Regions from separate parts of the Sideroxydans sp. CL21 genome, predicted to be linked through region 2. Evidence: predicted binding sites of a transcription regulator. Region 2 holds the regulator's gene; the other holds the start of a gene.
The links. Region 2 encodes sigma-54, which starts transcription at its own class of promoters, with help from an activator protein. Its sites were predicted from a motif close to TGGCACNNTTCCTGCT; they were not measured.
Positions count from the first base shown of each region.

Region 1: a site for sigma-54 is predicted at 1,822-1,837, ahead of QOY30_RS08405 (circularly permuted type 2 ATP-grasp protein). Genes of this name have one in related genera too.

Region 1 is NZ_LR699166.1:1,794,573-1,809,645, reverse strand. Features, by position in the region: gene QOY30_RS08410 (transglutaminase family protein) at 1-1,772, shown strand, start outside; gene QOY30_RS08405 (circularly permuted type 2 ATP-grasp protein) at 1,873-3,327, shown strand; gene QOY30_RS08400 (alpha-E domain-containing protein) at 3,321-4,295, shown strand; gene QOY30_RS08395 (proteasome-type protease) at 4,364-5,071, shown strand; gene QOY30_RS08390 (proteasome-type protease) at 5,219-6,001, shown strand; gene QOY30_RS08385 (ATP-binding cassette domain-containing protein) at 6,123-8,789, opposite strand; gene QOY30_RS08380 (branched-chain amino acid ABC transporter permease) at 8,791-9,663, opposite strand; gene QOY30_RS08375 (ABC transporter substrate-binding protein) at 9,667-10,884, opposite strand; gene QOY30_RS08370 (hypothetical protein) at 11,196-13,052, shown strand; gene QOY30_RS08365 (hemerythrin domain-containing protein) at 13,205-14,908, shown strand; gene QOY30_RS08360 (TusE/DsrC/DsvC family sulfur relay protein) at 14,988-15,073, opposite strand, start outside.
Region 2 is NZ_LR699166.1:433,466-448,538, reverse strand. Features, by position in the region: gene hrpA (ATP-dependent RNA helicase HrpA) at 1-438, opposite strand, end outside; gene QOY30_RS02225 (sensor histidine kinase) at 512-2,188, opposite strand; gene QOY30_RS02220 (prepilin-type N-terminal cleavage/methylation domain-containing protein) at 2,476-3,144, shown strand; gene QOY30_RS02215 (monovalent cation:proton antiporter family protein) at 3,401-5,377, opposite strand; gene QOY30_RS02210 (KpsF/GutQ family sugar-phosphate isomerase) at 5,442-6,428, shown strand; gene QOY30_RS02205 (KdsC family phosphatase) at 6,425-6,946, shown strand; gene lptC (LPS export ABC transporter periplasmic protein LptC) at 6,946-7,533, shown strand; gene lptA (lipopolysaccharide transport periplasmic protein LptA) at 7,514-8,113, shown strand; gene lptB (LPS export ABC transporter ATP-binding protein) at 8,110-8,832, shown strand; gene QOY30_RS02185 (RNA polymerase factor sigma-54) at 8,870-10,309, shown strand; gene hpf (ribosome hibernation-promoting factor, HPF/YfiA family) at 10,326-10,649, shown strand; gene QOY30_RS02175 (PTS sugar transporter subunit IIA) at 10,706-11,161, shown strand; gene hprK (HPr(Ser) kinase/phosphatase) at 11,172-12,107, shown strand; gene rapZ (RNase adapter RapZ) at 12,109-12,954, shown strand; gene QOY30_RS02160 (NusG domain II-containing protein) at 12,957-13,325, shown strand; gene QOY30_RS02155 (Gx transporter family protein) at 13,444-13,926, shown strand; gene QOY30_RS02150 (flavin prenyltransferase UbiX) at 13,923-14,522, shown strand; gene QOY30_RS02145 (hypothetical protein) at 14,858-15,073, opposite strand, start outside.

The DNA of each region.
Region 1 (15,073 bases), 1.4 Mb from region 2:
ATTCGCCGCTGGGCTTGCGCCTGCCGCTCGCCTCGTTGCCCTGGGTTGCTCCCGCAGACAAAGAGGAAGAGTTCGGCCGCGATCCGTTCGATGCTACCGACGAAGCTCCCGATGCCGGTCTGCCTCAGAAAAAGCCGCAGGCTGCGGCCGATTCACGCAAAGGGGGTTACGATCCACGAGAAATCATCCACACTGCCCTGTGTGCAGAAGTACGCTCTGGTGTCCTGTGCGTCTTCTTGCCGCCGGTACCCTTGTTGGAAGACTTCGTGTCGCTCATCGCGGCAATAGAAGCCTGCGCTTCGGCATTGAAGTTGCCATTGCGGCTGGAAGGTTACACACCACCGTCAGATCCCAGGCTGAAAGAATTCCGCATCACGCCAGACCCCGGTGTGATCGAGGTCAATATCCACCCGTCCGGTACATGGGTGCAGTTGGTGCAGAACACGCAGACGCTCTACGAGGAAGCGCGCCTGACAAGACTCGGCACGGAAAAGTTCATGCTCGATGGACGCCATTCCGGCACAGGCGGTGGCAACCACGTCACCATAGGTGCAGCGACTCCGGCAGACTCGCCCTGCCTGCGGCGGCCGGATGTGCTGATGAGCCTGATCACGTATTGGCAGCACCATCCCGCCTTGTCCTATCTGTTCTCCGGCATGTTCATCGGCCCCACCAGCCAGGCCCCGCGAGTGGATGAAGCGCGCCACGAAAGTCTGTACGAGTTGGAGATTGCGTTCCAGCAAATGACGGAGCATTTGAAATCGGGCGAGGAGAATCTGCGGCCGTGGCTGGTGGATCGATTGCTGCGCAACCTGCTGGTCGATCATTCCGGCAACACGCATCGTGCCGAGTTCTGCATCGACAAGCTGTATTCGCCCGACAGTGCTACGGGGCGCCTGGGCCTGCTGGAGTTCCGCGGCTTCGAGATGCCGCCGCACGCGCAAATGTCGCTGCTGCAAATGTTGCTGCTGCGCGCACTGCTCGCTCGTTTCTGGCAGACGCCTTACCGCGGCAATCTCACGCGCTGGGGAACCGGGTTGCATGACCGTTACATGTTGCCGCACTTCGTGGCGCAGGACATGCGCGATGTCGTGCTGGATCTGCAACGTGCAGGCTATGACTTCGAGTTCGAATGGTTTGCACCTTTCCTCGAGTTCCGCTTCCCGCGCTTCGGCACGGTGGTCTATCACGGTATCGAGATCGAACTGCGCCAGGCGATCGAACCGTGGCATGTGCTGGGCGAGGAAGTCGGGGCCGGCGGCACGGCACGCTATGTCGATTCCTCGGTCGAGCGCATGCAGATCAAGGTGAGCCACATGAACGACAACCGGCATATCGTCACCTGCAATGGCCGTCCCCTGCCGCTGACGGCGACCGGCACGCGCGGCGAATATGTGGCCGGTGTGCGTTACCGGGCATGGTGCCCGCCTTCCGGCCTGCATCCGACCATCGGCGTGCAGGCACCGCTGGTGTTCGATCTGGTGGACAGTTGGAACGGCCGCTCCATCGGCGGCTGTACCTATCACGTTGCCCATCCCGGCGGGCGCAACTACGATACCTTCCCGGTCAATGCCAATGAAGCCGAGGCACGGCGCGTGGCGCGCTTCTGGAATCACGGCCATACGCCGGGCGAGATGCATGTCCGGCGCGAAGGGCGCAATCCCGATTATCCGCTGACGCTAGATCTGCGCCGTGCGCCGGAACCGATGATGGAAGGTGCTGCCGGCAAGGCCAGCGAGTTGATAAAGCCCGAGCAAAAGACAAAAAAATAGGGGTACTCCAATAAAGGAAAAGGAAATTTGCTGCTGTAAGTCCAAGTCGTGGCACGGTATTCGCTAAGCAATACTCAATACGTGGAATAAAGAACAGATCATGGAAATTTCCCTGTCGGAATATAAACGCATAACGGCCTACGATGAACTGTTCGATGCCAACTTGCGCCCGCGCAGCGCGGCGCAGCCCCTTTTCGACTACCTGAACTCGCTGGATGCCAACGAATTGCTGGCACGCCGCCAGGCGGTGGAAGCGAACATCATGGCCATGGGGATCACGTTTACCATCTACAGCGAAGCGGGCAACATCGACCGCGCATGGCCATTCGATGTCATCCCGCGGGTGATGAGCCGCACCGAATGGGACCCGATCCAGGAGGGGCTCAAACAACGCCTGACCGCGCTCAATCTGTTCATCAATGATTTGTACAACAAACAACAAATCATCAAGGATGGCGTGTTCCCGCGTGAAGTACTGGAAGGCTCGGTCAATTTCCGCCCCCAGTGCGTGGGTGTGACGCCCCGCTTTGGCGTGTGGGCACATATTTGTGGCACCGACTTGGTGCGCGACCGCGACGGTACGGTTTATGTGCTGGAAGACAACCTGCGCGTTCCTTCCGGTGTGTCCTACATGCTGGAAAATCGGCAGATCATGAAGCGGATATTTCCAGAGGTGTTTCGAACCACCTCGATCCTGCCGGTGGATGACTACCCTACCCAGCTTTACCAGACGCTGGCTGCATTGTCACCGCGTCCAGGCGACCAGCCGGTGATCGCCGTGTTGACTCCAGGCATCTACAACTCGGCCTACTTCGAACACAGTTATCTCGCCCAGCAAATGGGTGCCCATCTGGTGGAAGGACAGGACTTGCTGGTTGGCACCGACGACAGGGTGTACATGAAGAACATCTTCGGTTTGCAACAAGTGGATGTGATCTATCGGCGCATCGACGATCATTTCCTCGACCCGGAGGTGTTCAGTCCCGACTCCATGCTCGGCGTGCCCGGCTTGATGCGCGCCTGGCGCAAGGGAAACGTGGGCATTGCCAATGCGCCGGGCGCGGGCGTGGCGGATGACAAGGTGGTGTACGCCTTCGTCCCCCAGATCATCCGCTACTATCTGGATCAGGATCCGATCCTGGCCAATGTACCCAGTTATCTGTGCATGTATCCGGACCAATGCGAACATGTATTGAAGAATCTGGATAAGCTGGTGGTCAAGCCTGCCAACGAATCTGGCGGATACGGCATGATGATCGGCCCGCGTGCGGACGAAGCCGAACGCGCAAAGTTTGCGGATCTGATCCGTGCCAATCCGCGCAATTACATGGCGCAGCCAACGCTCGAGATATCCACAGCACCGACCCTGGTCGATGGAAAATTGGCCCCGCGCCATTTGGACCTGCGCCCCTTCATACTGCAATCGGAGAAGCTCTATGTGACGACCGGCGGTTTGACGCGGGTCGCGCTGCGGGAAGGATCATTGGTGGTGAATTCTTCGCAAGGCGGCGGCAGCAAGGACACCTGGATCGTAGAGGAGATGCCGTCATGCTAGCCCGTGCTGCTCAAAACCTTTACTGGATGGCGCGCTATCTGGAGCGCGCTGAAAATACCGCGCGACTCATCAACAGCACGACGGATGTGTTGCTGGATCTGCCGCACGGCGCTACGCTGGGTTGGGATACGCTGATCAAAGCCGTCGGGCTGGATGAATCCTTCAGCAAGCACTACACACAAGCCAACGAGGATTCGATCATGCGCTTCATGATCGAGGACGAACAGAACCCCAGTTCCATCCTGTCCTGTGTGAAGTACGCAAGGGAGAACACCCGCACTCTGCGCGAGTTGCTGCCCGAGGATCTGTGGGAATGTATCAACAGCTTGTATCTTTACCTTCGCGCCAATGCCAACCAGGCAACGACGAGCCGCCGTGAAAGATACCTGGTCTTGAACAATGTCATCGCAAAGCGGCATGCGATCGTCGGCCTCATCTCGGGCGTGATGGCGCACGACATGGCGTATCAATTCATCCGGCTCGGGCGAAACATCGAACGTGCCGACATGACCACGCGCATTCTGGACATCAATTTCGCGGTATCCATCCCGGAAGACATGGCGCTGTATGAGATGAGCGTGGAAAGATTGTGGATGAATACTCTTAAAGCGCTTTCCGCCTACCAGACTTATCGGCGGCTCAAGGCCGTGCATGTGAGCAGCAAGAACGTGATCGAGTTTCTGATCAACGACGAACATTTTCCGCGCAGCCTGCTGTATTGCCTGAATGAGATGGAATCCTGTCTGCGTGTAGTTCCATTTTCTGAAACTGTGTTGAGTACAGTCAGAAATTCGAGGACGAATTTGCTCAGGCTTCTGTCCGATAACCTGCACAACGGCGAACTGCACGAGCTGTTGGATTTGACCCAGAAAGATCTGGGAGAGATCAATGCCGCCCTGAACAAGCAATATTTCCATGCCAAAGTCGGTCAGCAGCAAAGCCAGTCAGATGCTGAAATGGTCCAGTGATTATTGGAACAATATAATTCCATCAACGAAACATGACTTACTGCCTATCGGTCAACATTGACGCCGGAATGGTTTTCTGTTCGGACTCGCGTACCAACGCGGGATTCGACAATATTTCGACCTACTCAAAGATGCACCCCTTCGTATGGCCGGGAGATCGTGTTTTGGTATTGCTCTCGGCAGGAAATCTGGCGACAACTCAGTCCGTTCTAAAACGTCTCAATACTGACTTGGACAAAGCGGCACGGCCCAACCTGCTCAATGTGGCCAACATGCATGAAGCGGCAGACTATGTGGCATCTGTCAGTTGCGAAGTGCAGAAGCAACAATCCTTGCGCGATAGTTCCGGGAGCAACCTGGAAGCGACGTTTATTCTGGGCGGGCAAATCGCGCATGGCGCCCCAGAAACATTGCTGATCTATGCCCAGGGCAACTATATCCATGAATCCAATGAACATCCGTTCTTGCAAATTGGTGAGATTAAATATGGCAAACCTATTCTGGATCGGGTCATCAAACGCAACATCCAGCTTGAGGTGGCTTCACGTTGTGCTTTGGTGTCCATGAATTCGACTATCCGCAGCAACCTGTCGGTCGGGGCACCGGTAGATATGCTGATCTACTCCAAAGACTCCCTCAGTGAGGGACGTCGATTCTCATTGACCGAAGACGATCCATTTTATAAGAGTATCGCCCAATCCTGGAGTTCTGGACTGGTTCTGGCACTGGATAATTTACCCCGCTTCCCTTGGGAAACCGATCAGACTATCAAGTGATTCGGTGGTGATTGAGACGTCGCGACTTTCTTCTGTGCGCTTTCCCACCCGGCGTAAATTATTTGGGTTTGCCGATTGTCAAAGCTCATGTTACTGTTTCTTTACTACGCTTGCCCAGCGGCGCCGCGGAATATTCAAGGGAATGAAATGACCTATTGTTTTGCCATCAATACTAAAGCGGGATTTGTATTGTGTTCCGATTCACGTACCAACGCCGGTTTCGACAATATCTCGACCTACTCCAAGATGCATACCTTCGTGTGGCCCGACAACAGGGTGTTTGCGCTGCTTTCAGCGGGCAACCTGGCCACAACCCAATTGGTGATCAAGCGTATCAAGGCCGATCTGGACAGCGGAGCGATCCCCAATCTGCTTGCCGTCAAAAATATGCAGGAGGCTGCAGATTATGTGGCCACGGTCAGCACCAGCGTGCAAAATCTGCACGTCGTGCGGGACAGCGGCAATGTCAGTTTTGAAGCAACGTTCATATTGGCCGGACAGATCGGAACTGACCGCCACGAAACACTGATGATCTATCCGCAAGGAAACTTCATCCACGAATCGGACGAACACCCGTTCCTGCAGATCGGTGAAGTCAAATACGGCAAGCCCATACTCGACCGCGTTATCAAGCGCGATACCCTGCTGGCTCCGGCTGCCCGTTGCGCCCTGGTGTCGATGAATTCAACCGTTCGCAGCAACCTGACCGTGGGCCACCCTATTGATTTACTGATCTATGAAACAGGCAGTCTGAATTTCACGCATCAACTTTGCCTGACGGAGGAAGACCCCTTCTCGAAACAACTATCAGAAGCATGGAACAAGGGGCTGGTGGCAGCTCTGGATAATCTGCCAAGGTTCTATTGGGAAAATTCAGTTGGCAATTCCGCCGGGGAGCCAGCCGCAAGTACACTTTATACAGGCGGCTGACCCGGGCATAAACGATCGGCAGGTGCAATCAAAATCCGGTAAAGAATCGATTTTCTTCCCTGCCGGAATACACAGAATCACTGCGGCGCTTATCCACGCCGTTCATGCTATTTTTCGCGCCTTACCCCAGATAAGCAGCCAGCACCCGCTCATTCCTTGAAAGGTCCTCGGGCGTACCTTCCACAGCAATGCGGCCATGTTCCAGCACGTAAGCATAGTCCGCCACTTCCAGGGCACTCTTGGCGAATTGCTCGACCAGCAAGAGAGTGATGCCCGCTTCCTTCAACTTTTTGATGATGACAAAAACTTCCTGAACGATCACCGGAGCCAGGCCCATGGACGGTTCGTCCAACAGGATGATCTTGGGGTTGGCCATGAGGGCGCGTCCTATGGCCAGCATCTGTTGTTCTCCCCCCGACAGTGTGCCTGCCGCCTGCTTGCGCCTTTCGAACAGGCGCGGGAAAAGCGCATAGACTTTTTCCAGATCGACATTTGCCTTGGTCCTGAAACCAAAAACTTTAGGCAAACGCGTATAGGCACCTAGCAACAGATTGTCTTCGACACTCAGGGGAGCGAATATCTTGCGGCCCTCCGGTGAGTGCGCCAGCCCCAGACGAGCGATCTTCGAGGCGTCCAGTTGCTGCACTTCCTTGCCATCCAGCAGCACCTTGCCCGAGGTGGGTTTCAGCATTCCGGACAATACGCGCATGGTTGTCGTCTTGCCTGCGCCGTTGGCACCGATGAGCGCGACGACGGAACCCGCCCGCACTTCAAAACTGGTACCGGTCAACACTTCGCTCGCACCATAGCCTGCATGCAGATCTTCCACGCGCAGCAATGGGGTTTCTCCAAGCTTGCGCGACGAGTAAGAGCTTTCCTTGCTGTCGCCCAGATAGGCTGCGATCACGCGCGGATCGCGCTTGACGTCATCGGGCAGACCCTGAGCGATGATCTTGCCTTCGTCGAGGACGGTGACGAAATCGCACACTTCGTTCACCACGCTCATGTGGTGCTCGATGAGTATGGTGGTGATTCCACGCGCACGGATCCTGCGCACGATCTCGTTGAGCTTCAGTACATCCGGATGCGCCAGTCCGGCAGCCGGTTCGTCCAGTATCAGCAGTTTGGGTTTGCGCGCCAGGGCGCGTGCGATCTCCAGGAAGCGCTGGGCACCGTAAGGCAAATCCTTGGCCTTGGTTCTTGCATCGCCAGCCAACCCCACCAGTTCCAGCAGTGCGAGAGAGTCGGCCTGGGCTTTTTTCTCCTCGGCATATGCAAATCCAAGCAGAACAAGCGGCAATGATTTTTTATACGCGCCTTCGCAAGCGACCATCACGTTTTCGAGTGCACTGAGCTCGGCAAAAAGCTGGAGGTTCTGAAAGGTACGCGCAATACCGGCTTGCGAGACTTTAAACAGGCTGCCCTTGGGGAGTTCCTCACCGTGCAAACGCAACTGGCCTGCGCTCGGCGCATACAAGCCGGAAATCACGTTGACCAACGTACTCTTGCCGGAGCCATTGGGACCGATCAGCCCGTGTATATGCCCTCCCTGCACTTGCATCGACACTCCGTCGACTGCCTTGATGCCGCCGAAATGGCGTTTGACGTCGATGAGCTCAAGCAGCAATCCTGTATCTTCCTGCCTGGGCAAAACCGCCTCGAGTGCAGTGGCATCGGGTAATGGCCGTGCCGGCACCTTGAAGAGCCGGGTCAGTTGCTTTTCGGCAAAGCCCATCAGCCCCTCGGGCAGTCCCACTACCACCGAGAACAGCATCAATGCAAAGATCGCCTTGCGCCAGTCTTCGGTGTTCTGCACCAGCAGGCTACCTGCCACGAGCAGTGCCATGCTCACGATGGGTGCTGCCACCTGGAACGAGATTCTGCGCTGCTTGCGGATGCTGATTGTTCCCGCCACCAAAGCGATAAAGAGTCCGATAAAGGAAAACGCCTGGAACAGCGAACGGCTGGAGAGCAGATTGGGCAACAGCACGATCAGGCACGCACCGACAAATGCGCCCCACAGACTCTTTCGTCCACCCAGCACCACACCCAGCAACAAAATGACCATCAACTCATAAACGAAGCTGCTGGGTTGCAGGAATTGGAAATTGAAAGCATAGAGGCCGCCAGCCAATCCGCCCAGTCCCGAGCCCAGCGCAAAAGCGGCGACCTTGTGGCGGAACACACCGACGCCCATGGCATCGGTGGCAATGGGACTGTCGCGCAGTGCTTCGAATGCCCTGCCCCAGTGTGAGGAAAGCAGATTCTTCATGGCTATCCAGGTGAACGCCAGAAGTACCAGACACAACCAGAAGAAAGCTTGCGGGCCGAGATGCAGACCGAACAGCAGTGGCCTGTCCACTTGCAGACCTTGCGCACCCTGGGTGATGCTCTCGAGTTCGTTCAGCGTGGTTGCGGTCAGCGCCGAGAAACTGAGTGTCGCCAGCGCGAACTGCGGGCCTTCGAGGCGCAGGGCTGGGAAAGCCAGCAATCCGCCAAACACGAATCCCACCAGCAGGCTAGCAAGCAAGGCTGGCAACATCGAGAAGCCGAAAACCATCACGCATAATCCACCAGCGTAGGCACCCAGACCCAGGAAGGCAGCATGTCCGAGATTGACCTGGCCCAGATAACCCACGCTGACATCGAGCCCGATGAGCAAGATGCCGTAGATCGCGAGAAGTGTCAGCAATCCCAATACGTATGAATTGCTGACAGCCAGGGGAATACAGGCGAGCAGCATAAAGGCGATGAGCTCTGCGCCATTGACGAGCAAGATTCTTTTCAACTTATACTTTCCTTATGCTGGCTTTGCCGAATACCCCGTTGGGTTTCATGGCCAGAGCCAAAATCAACAAGATCAAACCGGGTGCCTCGCGCCAGCCGCTGCCAATATAAAAACTTGCCAGGCTTTCCAGCGCACCCAGAAAAAGTCCGATCAGAACAACGCCGAATCCGGAATCGAGGCCGGCTACCACGGCAACCGCAAACGCTTTTAGAATAAGCGCCGAGGCCATGGTGGGGCCGACAGTCGTGATGGGAGAAACCAGAATCCCGGCCATGGCTGCGACCATGCCGGACAAGGCGTAGGACAACATGATGGTTCTTCTTGCAGAGATGCCCATCAGTTCAGCCGCATCACGATCGGCCGACACCGCTTCGAATGCCTTACCCCACAAAGTCTTGCGCTTGAACAGCTCGATCATTCCCATTACGGCAAACACACCGATAGCCACCGACAGTTCGACAGCCGTGACGCTGATGCCGAGGAAATGCATAGGATCGGAGGAGATGGGCGTAGGGAAAGGATGATCATCCCTGCCCCAGATATTCTCGGCCGCAGAAAAACTGAACAGGCCAAGGATGATCGTCATCAATATCCAGCCTTCGCTTTTTTGCTCCAACGCGAGCCGTACCGCCAGGCGCTCCACTACCAGCCCGAGTAACGCACCGCACAATAGTCCGGCCGGCACCATCAGCCAGTAAGGAAAACCGATGTTGGTGAATGTCAGGCTGATAAAGGCCGAGAGCATGACCAGCTCTCCCTGGCCAAAATTGATGCTCTTGCTGGTCGCGAAAGTGAGTTGAAAGCCGTAGGCAATCAGAGCGTAAACGAGGCCCATCAGGGCCCCGCTTACCCCCATTTGGAGGATGACTTCCATAATTTACTTTTCTTGCTTGATAAGGCGCTGCTTGTCCGCTTCGTTACCGAAAACTACGCGACCGTCTTTGACCATGCCCATGACTGCATTCTCACGACGGAACGCTTCATGAGTCTGTTCGACTGCCGGGTTCCACTTCGAGAATGGATGCTTCCAGATTGCGATCACACCTTTTACCGGCTCCTTCAGGTCTTCCAGTGCAAGCTTTATCTTCTTCGTGTCGGTACTCTGCGCCTGCTTCACAGCTGCTGCAAAAATATAAACTGCGTCGTAACCCTGCGCGGCGGAAACCGGCGAAGGAATACGGTCTACATGATATGCCTTGTGGTAACCCTCGATGAAGCTTCTGGCCTTCGCCGTGATGGGCTCCTCAATGAAGGTCTGCGGCATCAAGGTGCCGTTGCCGTTCTTGCCGGCGTTGTCGATGTAGTTCGACATCGAGAGAGTCCAGCCGCCTATCAACGGAACATTCAAACCAATCTTGTCCATGCCGTTCGCAACTGCCGCGAGTTCAGGTCCGATACCCCAGATCAGGACCGCTTGGGCGCCTGCCGTCTTGGCCTTCAGCAACTGGGCTGTCATGTCTTTGTCACCGATATTGAATTTCTCGGTGGCGACCACTTCCAGTTTGTTGCCCTGGGCTTTGATCTGCGTCAGCAAGTCATCGCGACCGGAAACACCGTAGTTGGTTGAGTCGTACAAAAGGGCAACCTTGGTCAGTTTCCTGTTGATCGCTTCCTCAACCACCATAGCGGTCTGGATACCGTCATCAGCGGCGAAACGGAATATTGAAAGATCGGGCACACCCGCTTTGCTCCACTGCATCATCGAAGCAGAACCTGCGGCGGGAGTGATGATTTTGGTGATGCCTTTTTCCTGCAGGTGTTTGTCGCCCGCAATGACCACGCCGGTGTTGACCGAACCGATCACGCCGGAAAGATCATCCATCGAAGCAAGCTCTTGTCCGATCAGCGCGCCGCGATCGTTCTTCGCTTCATCGTCGCGCTCGATGGTTTCGATCTTCAGCTTTTTGCCGCCGACATCGATCCCGCCAGCGGCATTGATCTCATTGATGGCAAGTTTGGCGCCATCACGCATGGAAGTACCCATAGGCGCAGAACCGCCGGTGAACGGCCCGGTAATTGCCAGTTTAATGGAGTCGGCAGCAAATAGTTGTGCAGAGAACCCGAGCAGCAATGTAGCCAGCAGAGTCTTTTTCATGTTTTCTCCTGTGTCGAAACGGTAATTGAATCAAGAGGCATATTCTAACTTGAATCTTTCCCTTAACGCATTCTTAACGCGTTTTTAGCCTTAATTTAAAGATGGGATATTCTCCAGGCTATTTTGATATGAAGCGGGACTTCTTGCCTCGCTATGTAAACGTGATGTTGTAATTATTTGCAATTCCATATATGTTTCATGGGTATTGAAAATACAGCAATTCTTGACTCATCAAAAATTCGCTAGCCAAAAATATTATGTGGGGATTGATTCAATCCGATGACCAAGTCTGAAACTGTTGTAGGGCATAAATGAGCGATAGACGCAAATCACGGATTCATTCTGGAGTCGTTTTCGCGGCACTGTTCGCGATTTTCGCCCTTGCTTCGTGCGGTGGCGGTTCTGCGGCTGTTGGCGCTGCCACGGGCACCACTCCCAGAAGTTGCAGTGCAATTCAGAACACCACACCTACCCAACCTAGCATATCCACCATTGCTGCAACGGATGCTGCCATCGTTGCTACTCCGTATATTAATTCGGGGGCTTCAGTACAATATTACTGCGATTGTAGTGGGCCGAATCAAGCATGTGCTGCTGCGGGTTCTACGCAGGGAAGTGACACTGCCGGATCAGGAACCCAGGCATCTCCGTACCAAACGATAGATGCTGCAATGACATGGCTGAACGGAGGTGCCAATAGAACTGCTGCTCTTTGTCGCGGTGGCTCATTTACACCAACATCTACAGGGATATTTGTTTTTGTTCTTTCAGCCAATGCGTCCTGCGCAAGCGGAAGCATTTGTAACGAGTTAAGGGAATACCCAATTGGGGGGGCTGGACTAAAGCCAATTATTAACACGCCCACAGGTAACCACTATTTGATTTCGACAACAAATGGCGGTGGTGGCTACCGATTCATGAACCTAAAACTCCAGGGGTCACCCTTCCCTCATGTGGGTGGTCAGGCTGCATTTTTCCTTTACTCAAATGCCTCAATAGGTATGCCGCCTGTACACGACATAGCAATAGAAAATGTCGACATGGATAGTTTTGATACGGGCGTTCAGGATACTGTAACCACCACTAACAACATTACGATCATCGGCAATCACTTCACCAACATCTTAAATTTCGGGTATCTGGGAGGGACTTCAAATTTGACGGTATCCTATAATTCCTTTGTCGACACCGGCAGCGATAACAAATTTGATCATGCTGTTTATCTCGCTTCTCATGAGCCGGTATCCAACGTGTCTATCGTCGGAAATTTCATCAAGGGGTTTAGTACGGTCAGTGGCAGCACTAAGTGCATGGGGTCTCCCTTGATAGGGCACGCAGCCGTAACGAACCTGACGGTAAGCGGGAATGTGGTAATCGAAGATATGAACGCGGATCCGGGATGTTACGGGATGGGTTTTAACAATACGACAGGAGCGGCGGGGGGCATTTTTTACAGGAATGCATTATTTTCAGACAACATCGTGGTTAATGGTGGCAACAACGGGATCAACATCACCAGTTGCCCGTCTTGTGCAATTGAAAACAATTTGATCATTTCCCAATCCGATTCGGGCGGGGCCGCAATATCGACGCCGGCGAGTTCAGCCCGCCCACAGGATGATGTTGAGTGTTATGCCAAAATTGTTAACAACACGGCTTATTATGAAACGACAAGCACACAGGGCATGACCGGCATTGTAGTCAGCGGCGAGGGCAGTGGACATATCGTTGCCAATAATACGGTAATGTATACAGGGATATCGCATGCACTAAATAGCACAAGTTGTTTCTCCTATAACCTCCCGCTTGCATCGTACGACTTCATCAATAACAACAACTGTTTTTCTAACGATCCCGTGACAATATGGGTATATCGACAACCTGTGAGCACGTTGGCTGATTGGCAAAAATATTCCGCAACAGCGGGTTTATCAGGAACAGGATTTGATACCGCATCATCCTTTGCAAATCCATGTTGGTCGTTCGCAACACCTCTAACCATTCCCACTTTGGACGAAACCCAGACAGGTGCGCAGCTGTTTAAATCATTTTTCGCACCCCCCGCAGGTTCACCACTGCTTGGTAAAGGCAATACTGCGAATGCTCCCGCAACCGACATAACGAACACCGCAAGATCCGCTGCTTCGAGCATCGGTGCTTACCAGTAATAACGAATCATCTGGGCGAGCGATGTTCTCAACAGCAAGAACCAGTGTTGCCTTTTACACCGGCCGCTATCAGATTAATGTATGTGACAATGTGCTATGGAAAGATAAAACTGCATATGGCAAACTCATATACCGACGCTTGAGGATAGACTGTGCTCAAAATACGCTTCAGTAAAATATTTCATCAAGTTCAGCCTTATCTCGCTGCGCTAGCAGTCATTCTTGTTGTGACATTGCTCGTTATCGCGATCTATTTCACCGATCTTGGCATGCAATGGATCACGTTCCTGACTGGCGTTCTGATTGCGGCGGTGCTCGGCATGACCAGTCGAGCATCGCAGGCAGAATGGATCAATACACGCCGTACAGCTCAATTGACCTTGGCCAAGGATAAACTGGAGCAGGAAACGCTTCTTCGCAAGAAGGCTACCGAGGACCATCAGCAAACGCTTTTGCAGCTGCAGCAAACCGAGCGCGCCTTTGGACGGTTGATCCCGCACCAACTGCTGGCATTGATGGGCAAGAGCAACATTCTCGACGTCAAGCTGGGAGACCAGTTCGAACTCAAATTAACAGTCATGTGTACGGACATCCGCAACTTCACCACCTTGTCCGAGAATATGACTCCGCAAGAAAACTTCAACTTTCTCAATTCCTATCTGGCACAGATGACGCCTATCATCAGTTCTCATCGCGGCATCATCGATAAATATATAGGCGACTCCATCCTGGCGCTTTTCACACAAAGTGCCGACGATGCTGTTAGTGGCGCTATTCACATGCTTGAGAATCTTGAGAAATACAATTCAGGGCGGGCTCGGGCCGGCTACGCCCCGATGCAGATCGGGATCGGTCTCAACACCGGACTGGCCATGATCGGTACCGTAGGGGGAACAAGCCGCATGGATAGTACTGTCATTGGAGATGTGGTCAATCTGGCTTCACGCATCGAAGACGCGACCAAGAGTTACTTTTCCCCGCTTCTAATCAGCCAGAACACCCTTTATGATCTTGCGATCCCGGGAAAATACGACATTCGCTTTCTGGATCGCATCCGGGTAAAGGGTAAAGTGCAACCGCTATCTATCCATGAAGTTTTTGACAACGACACCGTCAAAGTAAGAGATGCCAAACGCGCTAACAAGGTGAAGTTTGAAGCGGCGGTCGCTTATTATCATTTGAAGGAAATTCAGCGTTCAATTCAGTTGCTGACTGAATGTGTCGATACAACACCGAAGGATATTCCCGCACGCATCTATCTCACGCGTTGTGAACAATATCTGACTACCGGGCAACACTATTCCACAGGGGAACTGAACAAGCACATGGAATGGAAAAGGGAGTTTCAGGTTCACATCGATACAATCGACCTGTCACACAGGCATCTGTTCACTAAAGTCAATGAATTGATTTCTGCGTTCATCGCCGCGGACAGAAAGGCGATCCGAATAATATTCGCCTATCTTGCAAGCCACCTGATCGAAAGTGCAAGCGAGGAAGAAGCCCTGATGTATCGTCATGACTACCCGTTCCTCAAGAAACATGTGCAAGAACATAAACGATTTGTTGACGATTTCACGGGACTCAAGGAAGAAGTCGACACGGAAAATTATGACCTGCTTCACCTCTCGTTTCGTGTCCAGCTTCTGCTGTTTGACTGGTTTGGCGGACATATCGCCAACAGCGATCGTCATGCTGCACGGCATATCATTAACTCGAGGCCGCCAGACAACACTGACATCGGCTCATCGACCATTCAAATGCGTCAATTCTTATCTTCAGACTCAGACTCCGAAGAACTGCTTTCAAGGGAAAGCTCAATTGAACAATCCCCACAGAGCCACAAAATACATTAATCGCATTGCTGAATGTATTTTGATGCATCCCATCAAGACTGATCGTGGTACGCAACAAGCCCTGTAGGCATATGGAAGTTTAGACGCATCCGGTTGGCTTGGGCAGTCCGCCGTACTTGGTGATTGGTTTCATCGGTCCCGTCATCCAGATATCGAACAGCTCCT
Region 2 (15,073 bases):
GATGATGGTGTCGTATTGCCTGAGCTGCGGGTCGTGGTGTATCTCCGCCAGCAGGATGCCGTCGGTCATCAGTTTGATGCAGGTATCGGGCGACACCTTGTCGTTGAAGCGCACCTTGTAGCCGACCAGTCCACCGAGTTCAGACTTCAACTCATGCGCAATACGCGCACCCACCGAACGTGCCGCCACCCTGCGCGGCTGGGTATGCCCGATGACACCCAGCACACCGCGTCCGAGACTCAAGCAAATCTTGGGTAGTTGCGTGGTCTTGCCCGAACCCGTCTCGCCGCACACGATGATGACCTGATGCTTTTCGATCGCCTGCACCAACTCCTCGCGCCGCGCCACGACAGGCAGGTCGGCGGGGTATTCGATGGCGGAGAGTTGCTGTATACGCGCCAGGCGGCGCTGGGCAAGGGGTGACAAGACGGCATTCATGGAAACGTGATTTTACCTGCTACGGATGCTGCCCGCACAAAATAGAGCCGGGGTTTTATATTTGGAATGAGGCCTATTGCGTCTTCGTCAACCGGAACGTCACTTTCCCTTCCTTGTTCTCGCTCAACTCCAGCAGGTAGCCCGATTGCGCCGCCCAGCGCGCAACCTGATACAGGCCGATCCCCATGCCGCTTTCCGACGGGACGATCGTATTCAGTACTTGCTGGGCAATGTTGCCGGGAATGGCGCTACCGCTATCGCTGATGCAGAGACTGAACGGCTCGGTTTCCAGGGAAACATCGACGGTGATCGCGGAATTGCTCTGGGATTTTTTGCAGGCGTTGTCGATCAGGTTGTCGGAGACGCAATCAAACAGCGGGGCCGGTATCGGCCGGTCATCCAGGCGCTTCGGCGCATTCCAGGCAATGCCGCGATGCTGGTGCCGCTGCCGCAATCCTTCCCACCAGGCCGCCAGCGGCATTTCAACCTCCTCCTCCTGAGCCTGCGGATTCTTGAGTTTGGTCAGGATAAGTTCGATGCGCTGGGTCAGCACAGGCAACTGGCGTTGCAGAATGGGTTGCGCCTTTTCCGGCTGATGCTGGGCCACCGAAGTCAGTGCGAACAGGGATTGCAGCATGTTCTTGAGATCATGGGTCAGGCGCGCGCCCGTCTCGTAGATAACCTGCTGGCGTGTGATCTCGCGCAAGGACTGCTCGCGTCGCTTGGCCTGGTAGAAGTGCCCCATCAAATGAGTGAGCAAACGGACATGCAGCAGCACGGTGGGTGTAACGGATTGGCGGCTGAACAGGACAAGCTTCAGGTCTTGGTCAACCATTTCTATACGATGCTTGTTGAAAGTTCCCAGCTTTCCTTGCCCGCATTCCGATGTCCACAACAGCCCCGATATCCAGGGCATCTCGGCAAGATATTCGGTTGCGCGAATCAGGAAGGCTTCCGGATTCTGTTCCTGATTTGCCGCCGCCGAAAGCCGCCCCAGCCATTTCTCGAGCGGAGTGCCGATGGTCAACAGATAGCGAGAGAACAGGGCCTGAAAACCGGAAAATCCCAGGCGCGGATTCCACAACCCGCCCAGCGCCAACAGTACGATGGCGATAAAGAACAAGGTGCGCAGCAAGGCATTGAGATAGTCGATATGTTCCAGGGTCATGAAGGCGAGACTGCCCAGCACCAGCGAAGCCAGCAGGGTGAACAGCAGCAGGATGTAGATGAAGTCCACCGCCTGTTCGGTTTCCGCCTGATCGCGCTCGGCGGGTATGAGCGCCATGCCGACCAGCAGCAGCGGCAAACCCACGTCCATCAGGCCGCTCATCACCTCATCCATGCCGGGCAGGCTAAACAAGTGCGGCGCAACATACAAGATCAGTATGGACAGCAGGTAAGCCATCACCAGCAGGTAATACAGACGCTGCCAGCGCGCATGAAAGGAAAACACGCGACCGCCGACCAACGCGAACAGCACGCTGACCCAGAACGCCAGCACCCACCAGTTGAACAGGAAAATCGTGACCAGACTGATGGCGATGATGAACGCCGCAGCGCTGGTGCGCAGCTTTCTTTCCCCGTGCCACAACGGTTGCCACAACAGAAACGACCCCAGATGCATCAGCAACAGCGGGTGCATCCACAAACTACCGGGTCCCAGCCAAAGCGCCAAGTGCAACGCCACCAGCATGGCATACGAGATCCAGCGGCTGGAACGCATCAGTTTTTTTAGGGAAAATGTCCGCATCTCGTCAATTTCGTCTGAAATTCATCATCTTGAGAGTAAATGCTTCAAGTTTAACCCAGATAATCCGCCAGTCCTACGGGCACGCATTCCCGGCATGCGGTCCGCCGGGAATCGGCTGAACCTCGACAGGGCGGCACCCGGGCGGAAGCTCTCGATCCGCCGGATTTTGCCCCGGATGGAAACAACAACAAGATTTGCCTGCACCTCATTGTATGGCATGGCTATTGCTAAATTCTCCGAGCACGGCTACATTTAGCAAACAACGACCCCTTTGGAGAAACATAACAATGAAACGCAACCAATCCGGCTTCACCTTAATTGAAATCGCCATCGTACTGGTGATCATCGGCCTCCTGCTCGGCGGCGTGCTCAAGGGTCAGGAGCTCATCAATAGTGCCAAGGTGAAAAATCTGGCGACGGACTTCAGGAATGTTCCAGTATACATTTATGGTTATCAGGACAAGTTCAGGGCGCTGCCAGGCGATGATATCCAAGCGGTAAGCCATGTTGGGGCTGCAGCCGGACATAACGGCAATGGAGATGGGCTAATTGGTGGGGCATGGGATTCAATCACATTAACTGATGAGAGCCAATATTTCTGGGAGCATATCAGGCTTGCTGGATTAGCAGCAGGGCCAACGAGCGGAGGAGATCTTCTACCTACAAACTCGGTTGGTGGCGTAATCGGCATCACTAGCTCGGCCAATTTCACTGATCCATCAGCAGGAACAGCAGCGAACCCTAAGATAAACGGTAGTTATATCATTTGTTCTTCTGGCATTTTGGGCAAGTATGCAAAGCAGTTGGATCTTCAGATGGATGACAGCAATCCAATTGGAGGTTCGATAAGGGAATTCTCTAGCAGCAATAGTCGTCCTTCGACACTTACGGTACCTACATTGACGAACGGTATGATTGATGACAATCAAACTTACACCGTCTGCATGGGCGTTTGATAAAACTCCGGCGTGACAATCAAAGCCCGCTTCGGCGGGCTTTTTTCTTGCCGTCACTTTGTGCATGGCCTAGTGCCGGAAATTTCAGAATGTAGTGCGGGCACGCCTTTGTCCCCGCAAAGGGGAGGCCGACGGGTTCCCAACGGCTACGCCTTTACCCGTGCGCTCTGCCCACGCGGATGCCGAACCGTGTGGGCAGACGATAAAGTTGTCTGCCCACCCTGCGATTTTTTCGATAACAAATTTACCTTGGCTCTCAACCCTGGCGCAGCCGCTTCTCCGCCGCTTCCAGCGTCACCGACTGCCCGAGCATCACCAGCACATCGCCCGCACGCAGCACCATGTCGCCGGCCGGCTGGCTGCCTTCCACGTTGTGGCGGCGCACGGCATTCACTTCGACGTTGAGTTCGGCCAGTTTCAGCGCCTGCAAAGGCTTGCCGACCGCGGCATCGCCTTCGTTGAGCATGATGTTCTGGAAGCGCTGCTGCAGACTTTCAGTGGTTTCTCCCACCGAATCCGGTGCCGGCGCGTTGCGGAAGTAGCCGCTGAACATGCTGTAGCGCTTGGCGCGCGTCTCCTGGATGTGGCGGATCACGCGACTGAGCGGCACGCCGGAGAGCAGCAGCGCCTGCGAGGCAAGCATGACGCTGCCTTCGGTGACTTCGGCCACCACTTCGGCCGCACCCGCCTGTTTGAGTGCGCCGATGTGAGTGTCGTCGGCAGTGCGCACCACCACCGGCAGATCGGGGCGCGCTCTCTTCGTGTGATGCAATATCTTGAGTGCGGAAGGTTTGTCGTCGTAGGTGATAACCAATGCCTTGGCGCGCATCAAACCGGCTGCCTGCAGTACTTCAAATTTGCCCGCATCGCCGTACACGACTTTTTCTCCAGCCGCCACGGCTTCGCGCACATTGCGCGAATCGAGATCGAGCGCGATGAAGCTGATCCCTTCTTCGGTCAGAAATTTGCCCAATGTATGTCCGCTACGCCCGTAGCCGCAAATGATGATGTGCTGTTTGCTTAACATGCTGCTCACGGCGATCTGGTGCATCTGCATGGCGCGGTTCATCCATTCTTCCGGCGACAGGCGGCGCACGATGGCTTCGGCATGCTGGATCAGGAACGGTGCGATGAGCATGGAGATCAGCATGGCAGCCAGCACGTTTTGTGTCACATCCGCGGGCAGCAGTTGCACTTCGCCCGTCAGCGTCAACAACACAAAACCGAACTCGCCCGCCTGGGCCAGGCCGATACCGGTGCGCAGCGCCGCGCCCCACTCGCCCGCGAAAGCACGTACCAGCAAGGCCACCACGGCGGCCTTGAAGGGGATCAGGATGAGCAGCAGCAACAGTATCCATCCCCAGCCGGCGATCACCGCGCCCAGGTCCAGCATCATGCCGATGGTGACGAAGAACAGTCCGAGCAAGACATCGCGGAACGGCTTGATGTCTTCTTCCACCTGGTAGCGGTATTCGGTCTCGGAGATCAGCATACCCGCCACGAACGCGCCCAGCGCCAGCGACAGCCCGCTCAGCTCGGTGAGCCAGGCCATGCCGAGCGTGAACAACAGCACGTTGAGCATGAACAGCTCGGAGGATTTTTGCCCGGCCACCAGATGGAACCACGGACGCAGCAAGCGTTGCCCGAAGGTCAGCAATGCCGTCAGCAGGACAACGGCCTTGAGCATGGCAAGCGCAATGGTACTTCCGAGATGAGTGCCGCTTTCCGCCAGCGCGGGGATGATGATGATGAGCGGCACAACGGCCAGATCCTGAAACAGCAGCACGCCCATGATTTTCTGCCCGTGCGGCGTGTTCAGTTCGGCGCGCTCGACCAGCATCTTGCTGACGATGGCGGTGGAAGACATGGCCAGGATGCCGCCCAGTGCCAGGCCGGCGCGCCAGTCGATCTCGAAAAACAGCGACGAAAGCATCACCAGCAGCATGGTTGCCGCAACCTGCGCCGTACCCAGGCCGAACACCAGGCGTTGCATGGCACGCAAACGCGCCAGGCTGAACTCCAAGCCTATGCTGAACATCAGGAACACCACGCCGAACTCGGCCAGATGTCGCGTCTCGGGCGCGTCGGGTATCCAGCCCAGGGCATGCGGCCCGATCAGAATACCGACCAGCAGATAACCGAGCATCGCGGGCAGCTTCAAAATGCGGCACAACACCACCACGCCGACAGCGACGGCCAGCAAGATGAGGATGAGATGGAGCGAACTGTTCATGATCCGATGATGCCACATTTTCAAAAAAACGCCGCCTCCAAACGGCACTGTTATAATCCTGCGCATGAACAAACCATTCTCCGCCGCACCGCATGCGCTCGACCTTGCGCGTCAAGTTTTAATCATCGAAGCCGACGCTGTGCGGGCGCTCACGCAGCGTATCGACAACAACTTTTTGAAGGCGCTGAATCTCATCCTCGCGTGCAAGGGAAGAGTCATCATCAGCGGCATGGGAAAGTCCGGCCACATCGCGCGCAAGATCGCGGCAACCATGTCCAGCACCGGCACGCCCGCTTATTTCGTGCACCCGGGCGAAGCCAGCCACGGCGATCTCGGCATGGTGACGGCACAGGATGTGTTCATCGCGATTTCCTATTCCGGCGAAAGCGATGAGCTGCTCACCATCGTTCCCGCCGTCAAGCGCCAGGGGGCGCACCTCATCAGCCTGACCGGCAATCCCCAATCCAGCCTGGCGCTGGCGGCGGATGCGCATCTCGACGGTTCCGTGGCACAGGAGGCCTGCCCCATGGGCCTCGCTCCCACGGCCAGCACCACGGCCGCACTCGCGCTGGGCGATGCGCTGGCCGTAGCCTTGCTCGATGCCAAAGGTTTCGGCGAAGAAGATTTCGCGCGTTCACATCCCGGCGGCAGCCTGGGGCGCCGCCTGCTTACCCATGTGAGCGACGTCATGCATACCAACGCCAGTATCCCGTCCGTTCCGAACAATGCGACGCTGGCCGATGCGGTGCTGGAGATTTCGCGCAAAGGGCTGGGCATGACCGCCATCGTGGACGACACAAAACATCTGCTCGGCATCTATACCGATGGCGACCTGCGCCGCACGCTGGAAAAGAAAGTGGACTTCAGCACCACGCCGGTCAACACCGTCATGTCGAAAAACCCGCGCTGCATTGGCCCCGACGCGCTGGCGGTCGACGCAGTGCAGATGATGGAGAAATACAACATCAGCCAGTTGCCGGTCGTGGACGACCACAAGAGACTGGTCGGTGCACTGAACATGCACGACCTGCTGAAAGCCAAGGTCATATGACGCTCGCCGAAAGAATCAAACCACTGCGCTTGGTCGCCTTCGATGTGGACGGCGTGCTGACCGACGGCGGGCTGTACCTTTCGGATTCCGGTGAAGAGTTCAAACGCTTCAATTCGCTCGACGGGCATGGCTTGAAAATGCTCAAGGCATCCGGGGTGGAACTGGCCATCATCACCGGCCGCACATCGCGTTGCGTGGAGCAGCGCGCAAAGAATCTCGGGATTGCGCGTTTGTATCAGGGCGTGGAAGACAAGCTCGCGGTAATGCAATCGCTGCTGGCGGAATTGAAACTGGCGCCGGAAGCCGCCGCCTTCATGGGCGACGACGTGGTCGATTTGCCGGTGATGCGCCGGGTCGGATTGGCCCTGAGCGTACCCGCAGCGCCGCAAGTGGTGCGCGACCATGCACATTACGTCAGCCTGCGCGAAGCAGGGCATGGCGCGGTGCGGGAAGTGTGCGAAATGATCCTTGGCGCGCAAGGCACATTAGACGCGCAACTCGCGCCCTACCTGAAGTGATGTTCGCTACCCGCGTCTTCGAAAAAGCCCGCTCATGGCTGCCCTTGCTGCCTTTGCTGCTGATGCTGGCGGCAACCTATTGGCTCAATTTGCAGGTGCAGCCGTTGCCGCAAGCGGAGAGCCAGCAGCGCCACGATGTCGACTACTATGTCGACAACTTCACTGCAACCTCGCTGAACATCCTGGGCCAGCCCCGCTTCATCCTGAAAGCAGAAAAACTGTGGCATTACCCGGACGACGACACCACACACTTGCAGATGCCGCACCTCACGAGTCTATCCCCCGGTCGTCCGCCGACGCTCACCACGTCTCTAACCGGGATGCTTACCAGCAAAGGCGACGAAGTGTACCTCTACGATGAGGTGCACATCGTGCGCCCTGCCACGGCCGACTCCCTCGAACAGGACTTCACCACCGATTACCTGCATGCCATCCCCGACCGCGACTTTGCCGAGACCGACCGGGCTGTGGTGATGAGCGACAAGTACAACGTCATCAATGCTGTCGGCATGCAACTCGATAACAAAGCGGGCACGGTCAAGCTGCTGTCGCACGTCAGAGCCACCCATGAGCCAATCCCGCACTAACGCCGCCGCGCTGTGCGGCCTGCTGCTCCTGATCTGGAGCGGCCTGCTGCACGCCGAAGATGCGGATCGCGACAAACCCATCCATCTGGAGTCGGATCGCGTCGTCGTCGATGACGTCAAGCAAGTCAGCGTGTTCGAGGGCGAAGTCGAACTCACCCAGGGAACGATCCGCATCCGGGCGGAAAAAGTCGTCGTGACGCAGGACAAACTGGGCTTCAAGCATTGCACCGCCACCGGACACCTCGCCAATTTCCGCCAGAAACAGGAAGGCACGGATCAGTACATGGAAGGTTACGGTGAACGAATCGTGTACGATACCCGTGCCGAGGTTGTCGATTTCTACGTGCACGCCCGCGTCAAGCGCGAACTGGACGATGTGCAGGGAGACCACATCGAGTACAGTACCCGTACCGAGGTGTTCAAGGTGTTTGGCGATCCCGCTCATGCCAACGACCCGAACAAGGGCCGCGTGCATGCGGTGATCCAGCCAAAAGCCGAAGAGAGCCCCGACAAACCCGCGCCCAAGAATGCGCCGCTCACCATCGAATCCAGCCCGACATTGACCAACGAAAAACCATGAGTGAACTCAGAACCGTCTCGCTGAACAAGCGCTATCGCGCCCGCACTGTAGTGCATGATGTATCGCTGTCCGTAAAAAGCGGCGAAGTGGTCGGGTTGCTGGGACCAAACGGTGCGGGCAAGACCACCAGCTTCTACATGATCGTCGGCCTGGTCGCTGCGGACGGCGGCGAGATATTCATCGACGACCAGGAAATCACGCACCTCCCCATCCATCGTCGCGCGCGCCTCGGTCTGGCCTATCTGCCGCAGGAAGCCTCCATTTTCCGCCGCCTGACCGTGACCGAAAACATCCGGGCCGTGCTGGAGTTGCAGGGTTATGCCGATGCCGAGATGGACCTGCGGCTGGAAGCGTTGCTGAACGATCTGCACATTACCCATATCCGCGACAATCCGGCCATCAGCCTGTCCGGCGGCGAACGGCGGCGGGTGGAAATCGCCCGTTCGCTGGCAACCGACCCGCGCTTCATCCTGCTCGACGAACCTTTCGCCGGGGTCGATCCCATCGCCGTGATCGACATCCAGAAGATCATCCGTTTCCTCAAGGAACGCGGTATCGGCGTACTCATTACGGACCATAACGTGCGCGAGACGCTGGGTATCTGCGACCGCGCTTACATTATCAACGCCGGTTCGGTAATGGCGGAGGGCAATCCCGACGAAATCATCTATAATGAGGGCGTGAGGAAGGTGTATTTGGGCGAACACTTCAAGCTGTAAAGATCAGGATAAAACCGCCACTCACCGAATAGCCACGATGAAACACTCTCTCCAACTCAGGCAATCCCAACAACTGATGCTCACGCCCCAGTTGCAGCAGGCCATCAAGCTGCTGCAACTTTCGACGCTGGAGATCAATCAGGAGACTGCGCGCCTGCTGGACGAGAATCCCTTCCTTGAGCGCGAGGACGACAGTACCAACCAGACCTATAGCGGCAACAGCAGCTCCGACATCCCCGCCCCTTCCGGCAGTACCGAAACGAGCAGCGCCCCTGCCGAAGCTGAATCACGCAAAGACGACGGCAACGAATGGCCCGAACCTACGTTCTCTTCATCGTCATCCTCGTCCGGCCCTGACGACGAGGACGACGGCTATTCCGAAGTCGCCGCCGAGAAACCCAGCATGCGTGAGCACTTGCTCTGGGAATTGAACATGAGCCAGATGGATCCGCGCGACAAGAAGATCATCGGACTACTCATCGACGCGCTGGACGAAAATGCCTACCTGTCGCAACCGTTGGAAGAAATTTTCGAACTGCTGCCGCCCGAACTGGACATTTCGCTGGACGATCTGGAAACGGCTCTGGTGCAGTTGCAATATCTGGATGCACCCGGTATCGGCGCACGCAACCTGAGCGAATGCCTGGCATTGCAACTGCGTGCCATGCCGGAAGATATACCGGGCCGCGATCTGGCATTGGCCATTGTCAGCGATCATCTGGACTTGCTGGCCGCGCGGGATTTCAGCAAATTGAAAAAGGCCCTGCGCTGCGACGATGACGCCTTGCGCTGCGCACAGGATCTGATCGTGCATCTGCAACCCAAACCCGGTTCGGCCTTCGAGCATCGTGCTGCGGACTATGTGGTGCCGGACGTACTGGTGGAACGCCACGGCGGCATCTGGCGCGCACGTTTGAATCCGGAAGCCATGCCGCGCCTGCGCATCAATCAGGTGTATGCCAACATCCTGCAACAGCGCAACGAGAAGAACGCGCAGGAAATGGCCGGGCAACTGCAGGAAGCGCGCTGGTTCATCAAAAACCTGCAGCAACGTTTCGAAACTATTTTGCGCGTATCGCAGGCCATCGTCGAAAGGCAGCGCCAGTTCTTCGAGCACGGTGACATCGCCATGCGCCCGCTGGTGCTGCGCGAGATCGCCGAACAACTCGAACTGCATGAATCCACCATTTCGCGCGTGACTACACAGAAGTTCATGCTCACCCCGCGCGGCATCTACGAATTCAAATACTTCTTCGGCAGCGGCCTTGCCACCGAAGCGGGCGGTGCGTGCTCATCCACCGCCATCCGTGCACTGATCAAGCAATTGGTCAGCGAGGAAGACGGGAAACACCCGCTCACCGACAGTCGCATGTCAGAAATCCTGGCACAGCAGGGCATTCTAGTCGCCCGCCGTACCGTGGCAAAATACCGCGAGGGGATGAACATCCTTCCGGTAAATCTTCGTAAATCACTCTAACCAAAAGGAGCAGGCCATGAACCTCAACCTCACAGGACGTCACCTCGAAATCACGCCGGCCATCCGCGAACATGTGCTCAGCAAACTGGACAAGGTCAAACGCCATTTCGACAACGTGATCGACATCAACGTGATCCTGTCTGTGGACAAGCTGGTGCAGAAAGCCGAAGCCAACGTCCATGTTTCCGGCAAAGCCATCTTCGCCGAAACCGAGGACAGCAACCTGTATGTGGCCATAGACGCACTGGTCGATTCGCTGGACCGCCAGGTGTTGAAACACAAGGAAAAGTACACCGCGCGTCGCCATGACGAAACCGGCAAGCAAAGCGCAGCAGACTGAAGCGATGCGGGGCAACCAGAAGTGGTTGCCCCGTTTTCTTGTTATGGTGAAATAGTATGAGCCTGATCAGCAAAATTCTAACCCCTGAATGTGTCCTGCTGGACAACGAGTCCACCAGCAAAAAACGCGTATTCGAACGTGTCGGCTTATTGTTCGAAAACACGCTCCATATCGGACGCAGCCAGGTGTTCGACAGCCTGTTCGCTCGCGAAAAACTAGGTTCCACCGGATTGGGGCAAGGAGTAGCCATCCCGCATGGCAGGGTGAAAGGTCTGCGCGAAGCTGCAGCTGCCTTCGTCAAAATGCAGAACCCCATCCCTTTCGACGCACCGGACGGATTGCCGGTGAGTTTCATTTTTGTGTTGCTCGTTCCCGAACGTGCAACCGACCTGCATCTGCAACTGTTGGGCGAATTGGCGCAGATGTTCTGCGACAAATCGTTCCGCGAAAAATTGCAGGCCACCGACGATACTGTCGCGATCCACAAACTCTTCGTCGACTGGCAGGGATAAGGAAATCCATATGGCTCAGGTCAACATCCAGCAACTCTTCGAGGACAAGCAGGAACGCCTGGGCCTGACCTGGGTGGGCGGCGCAAAGGGCGGTGACCGCATGCTTGAGAGCGAGATCGTCAACGCTTCCAACCGCGGCCTGATCGGCCACATGAATGTGATCCATCCGAACTGGGTACAGGTATTCAGCAGCACCGAACTCGATTATCTGCATGCGCTCTCGCCTTCCGATCTGGCCGTTACGCTGACGCAGTTGGAACAAAGCGAGCCTCTATGTCTGATCGTGGCGGGCGAGACCGAGATACCAAAGGGTCTGCTGGACTTCGCCAATCGCACCCATACCCCGTTGTTCCAGTCACCCTTGGGCAGCGTGCAACTGATGTGGATGATTCGCCACTACATCGTCAAGGGGCTGGCCGATTCGACCACGCGCCACGGCGTTTTTCTCGATGCGCTCGGCGTCGGCGTCATGATCACCGGCGACAGCGGCGTGGGCAAGAGCGAGCTGGCGCTGGAACTGATCACGCGCGGTAGCGGACTGGTGGCCGACGACATCACCGAGTTGTATCGCATCTCGCCGGAGACGCTGGAAGGACGCTGCCCGGAATTGTTGCGCGACTTCCTGGAAGTGCGCGGCCTGGGCATGCTCAACATTCGCACCATGTTCGGCGAGACAGCGGTGCGCCGCAAGAAGAGCCTCAAGCTGATCGTGCATCTTTATCGTCCGCCGCACGACGACCTTTCCAAACTGGAGCGCCTGCCGACTTCCGGCTTCGAGGAGATCATGGGCGTCAAAATCAGCAAGGTCGAGCTGCCCGTGATGGCAGGCCGCAACCTCGCCGTGCTGGTGGAAGCCGCGGCTCGCAACTTCGTGCTGCAGCAGCGCGGGATCAACACCATGCAGGAATTCATTTCGCGCCAGGAAATTCTGATGCGGGGGGCGTGACGTGCAGTTATTTTTGATCAGCGGCTTATCCGGTTCCGGCAAGAGCGTCGCGCTCAATGTGCTCGAAGACAGCGGATATTACTGCGTGGACAATCTGCCTGCCGAACTGCTGCATGTGCTGACGAACAACCTGAAACTGGCAGGCGTGCAAAAAGTCGCCGTCAGCGTCGATGTGCGCAGCGGCAACAGCGTCGTGCTGCTGCCGCAATACATCGAGAAACTCAAGCAGCAGGATATCGATGTGCATTTGCTGTTCCTCGACGCAAATAATGAGACGCTGGTCAAACGCTTCTCCGAAACACGCCGTCTGCATCCCCTGAGCGATGGCGTGAAGACGCTGCCGGAAAGCGTCACTCTGGAGCGCGAATTGCTGGCCGAGATTGCCAGCATCGGCCATCACATCGACACCAGCGACCTCAATGCCAACGCCTTGCGCGCTTGGATCAAACAGTTCATCGCGCTGGATCGCGCGCGCCTCACCCTGCTGTTCGAATCGTTCGCGTTCAAGAACGGCTTGCCGCTGGATGCCGATCTGGTTTTCGATGTGCGCTGCCTGCCCAACCCGCATTACGACCCTGTGTTGCGCCCTTACACCGGACGCGACAAGCCGGTGATCGATTTCCTGGATGGCACGCCGCTCGCGCAAAAGATGTATACCGACATCCGCAACTTCATCGAGAACTGGCTGCCCAGCTTCATCGCCGACAACCGCAGCTACCTCACCGTTGCCATCGGCTGTACCGGCGGACAGCATCGCTCGGTCTACTTCGCCGAAAAGCTGGCGCAACATTTCAAATCGCAGCAACAGGTCCTGCTGCGCCATCGCGAACTCACGCAACAAGCCTGACCGTGCTGCAACATATCAAGCCCGGCGACTACCTCACTTTGCTTGTCGGCGGCCTGTGTACCATTTGGATAACGGTTGCTGTCTGGTCCGGCGGACCGGCAGACAAGGCCCTGATCCGCAGCGGCGGCAAAGTATTTCTTGAAGTGCCGCTGTCGCGCGACCAGCAGATCGAAGTGCCCGGCCCGCTCGGGACCAGCATCGTTACCATCGAAAAGCGCAGGGCACGCATCACCTCCGACCCCAGCCCAAGGCAATATTGCGTGCGCCAGGGCTGGCTGCAACAGGCGGGCGAAATCGCCATCTGTTTGCCGAATCAGGTGAGTGTGGAACTGACGGGAGGGGCGAAGAAATATGACAGCCTCAACTACTGACAAACAGGATTCAGGATACGGGAAACAGGAGACAGGGGAGCAGCGGAATCCCCGTATCCCGCATCCTGCATCCCGTATCCTGCTCAACACCACCGCCGAGGACCATCACATCGCCAGGATGGCTGCGGTGGCACTCGGCCTCACGGTGCTGGAGAACGCCATCCCATCGCCCTTGCCCGGCGTCAAACCGGGACTGGCCAACATCGTCACGCTGATCGTGCTGTCGCGTTACGGATGGAAAACGGCAGCATGGGTGTCGCTGCTGCGCGTTCTGGCGGGCAGCCTGCTGTTCGGCAACTTCCTTGCACCCGGATTCTTCCTCAGCCTGTCCGGTGCGATATGCAGCCTCGCCGTACTCGCACTCAGCCTGCACCTGCCGGCGCGCTGGTTCGGTCCGGTGACCGACAGCATCCTCGCCGCCTTCGCCCACATCGCAGGGCAGATGATCGTGGTCTATCTCTGGCTCATCCCGCACAGCGGCATCGCTTACCTGATCCCCATCTTCGCCACGGCATCCCTGATATTCGGCACGGTGAACGGATTGATCGCGGCCAGTTTCATGGATAATGGCAACAAGGAAAAAACGGAAAATCAACCATGAAAACAATCACCCTCGCTTTGACCGGAGCCTCGGGATTGCCCTACGGCATGCGACTGCTCGAATGCCTGCTGCAAGGGGGACAGCGTGTGCATCTGGTGTACACCCAGGCCGCGCAGATCGTCGCCAAGCAGGAACTGGATTTCACGCTGCCGAACCGTCCGCAGGAAGCGGAACAGATGTTTGCTGATCGCATCGGCAATTTCAGCGGCGAACTCAAAGTGTTCGGCATTCAGGACTGGTACGCGCCGATGGCCTCCGGCTCCAACCCCGGCGATGCGATGGTGGTCTGCCCCTGCACCATGGGCACGCTGGGCAAGATCGCGGGCGGCATCAGCGATGACCTCATCGCCCGCGCGGCGGATGTCATGTTGAAGGAAAAACGCACGTTGATATTAGTGCCCAGAGAGATGCCTTTCTCGGCGATCCATCTGGAGAACATGCTGAAGCTGTCGCATGCGGGTGCGGTGATCATGGCGCCGAATCCGGGGTTCTATCACCATCCGCAGAGTGTGCAGGATATTGTGGATTTTGTGGTGGCGCGGATTTTGGATCATCTTGGGGTGGAACAGAGTTTGATGAAGAAGTGGGGAGAGTAACGCCAGACCGTTCACCGTGAGTACCTGTGACCGTTCGTCCTGAGCTTGTCGAAGGATGGGCGAAGCCCGCCGGTTTTAGAATCAACACCGTCGGGGGTAGCCCGACAGCTAGTCACTTTTCTTGTCTTGCCAAGAAAAGTAACCAAAAGAAATCGCCCCCGGTGCACCGCCCCTTCGGGGTCCCCTGCGTTGCTCGACTGGTCAGGCGGCTGCGGAACTCGCGCTACGCGCTCAGACAGTCCTCGCCGACATCCCCTGACCAGCCTGCGCTACTCGGCGGCGCACAGGGGACGAAAGCAAAATTCAGAACCAATTCGTGACGCCCTGTGCTTACGCTATTGAACTTTGGTCGCATCAAAAAGCCTTCTTGCTAAAGCACTGGTTGGGCCCAACAAGATTGTTGCAAATTCCTTCAAAGGTGGTTCGTCAAACGTATGTGGAGAAATCACCTCCCTAATCCAGTCATCGTAAAAATAGGCAACCTTCAAAGCCATATCAAGGTGAGGGGGTGTACATAAATTATTCAGTGCCCGATGTGCGGCATAATTATC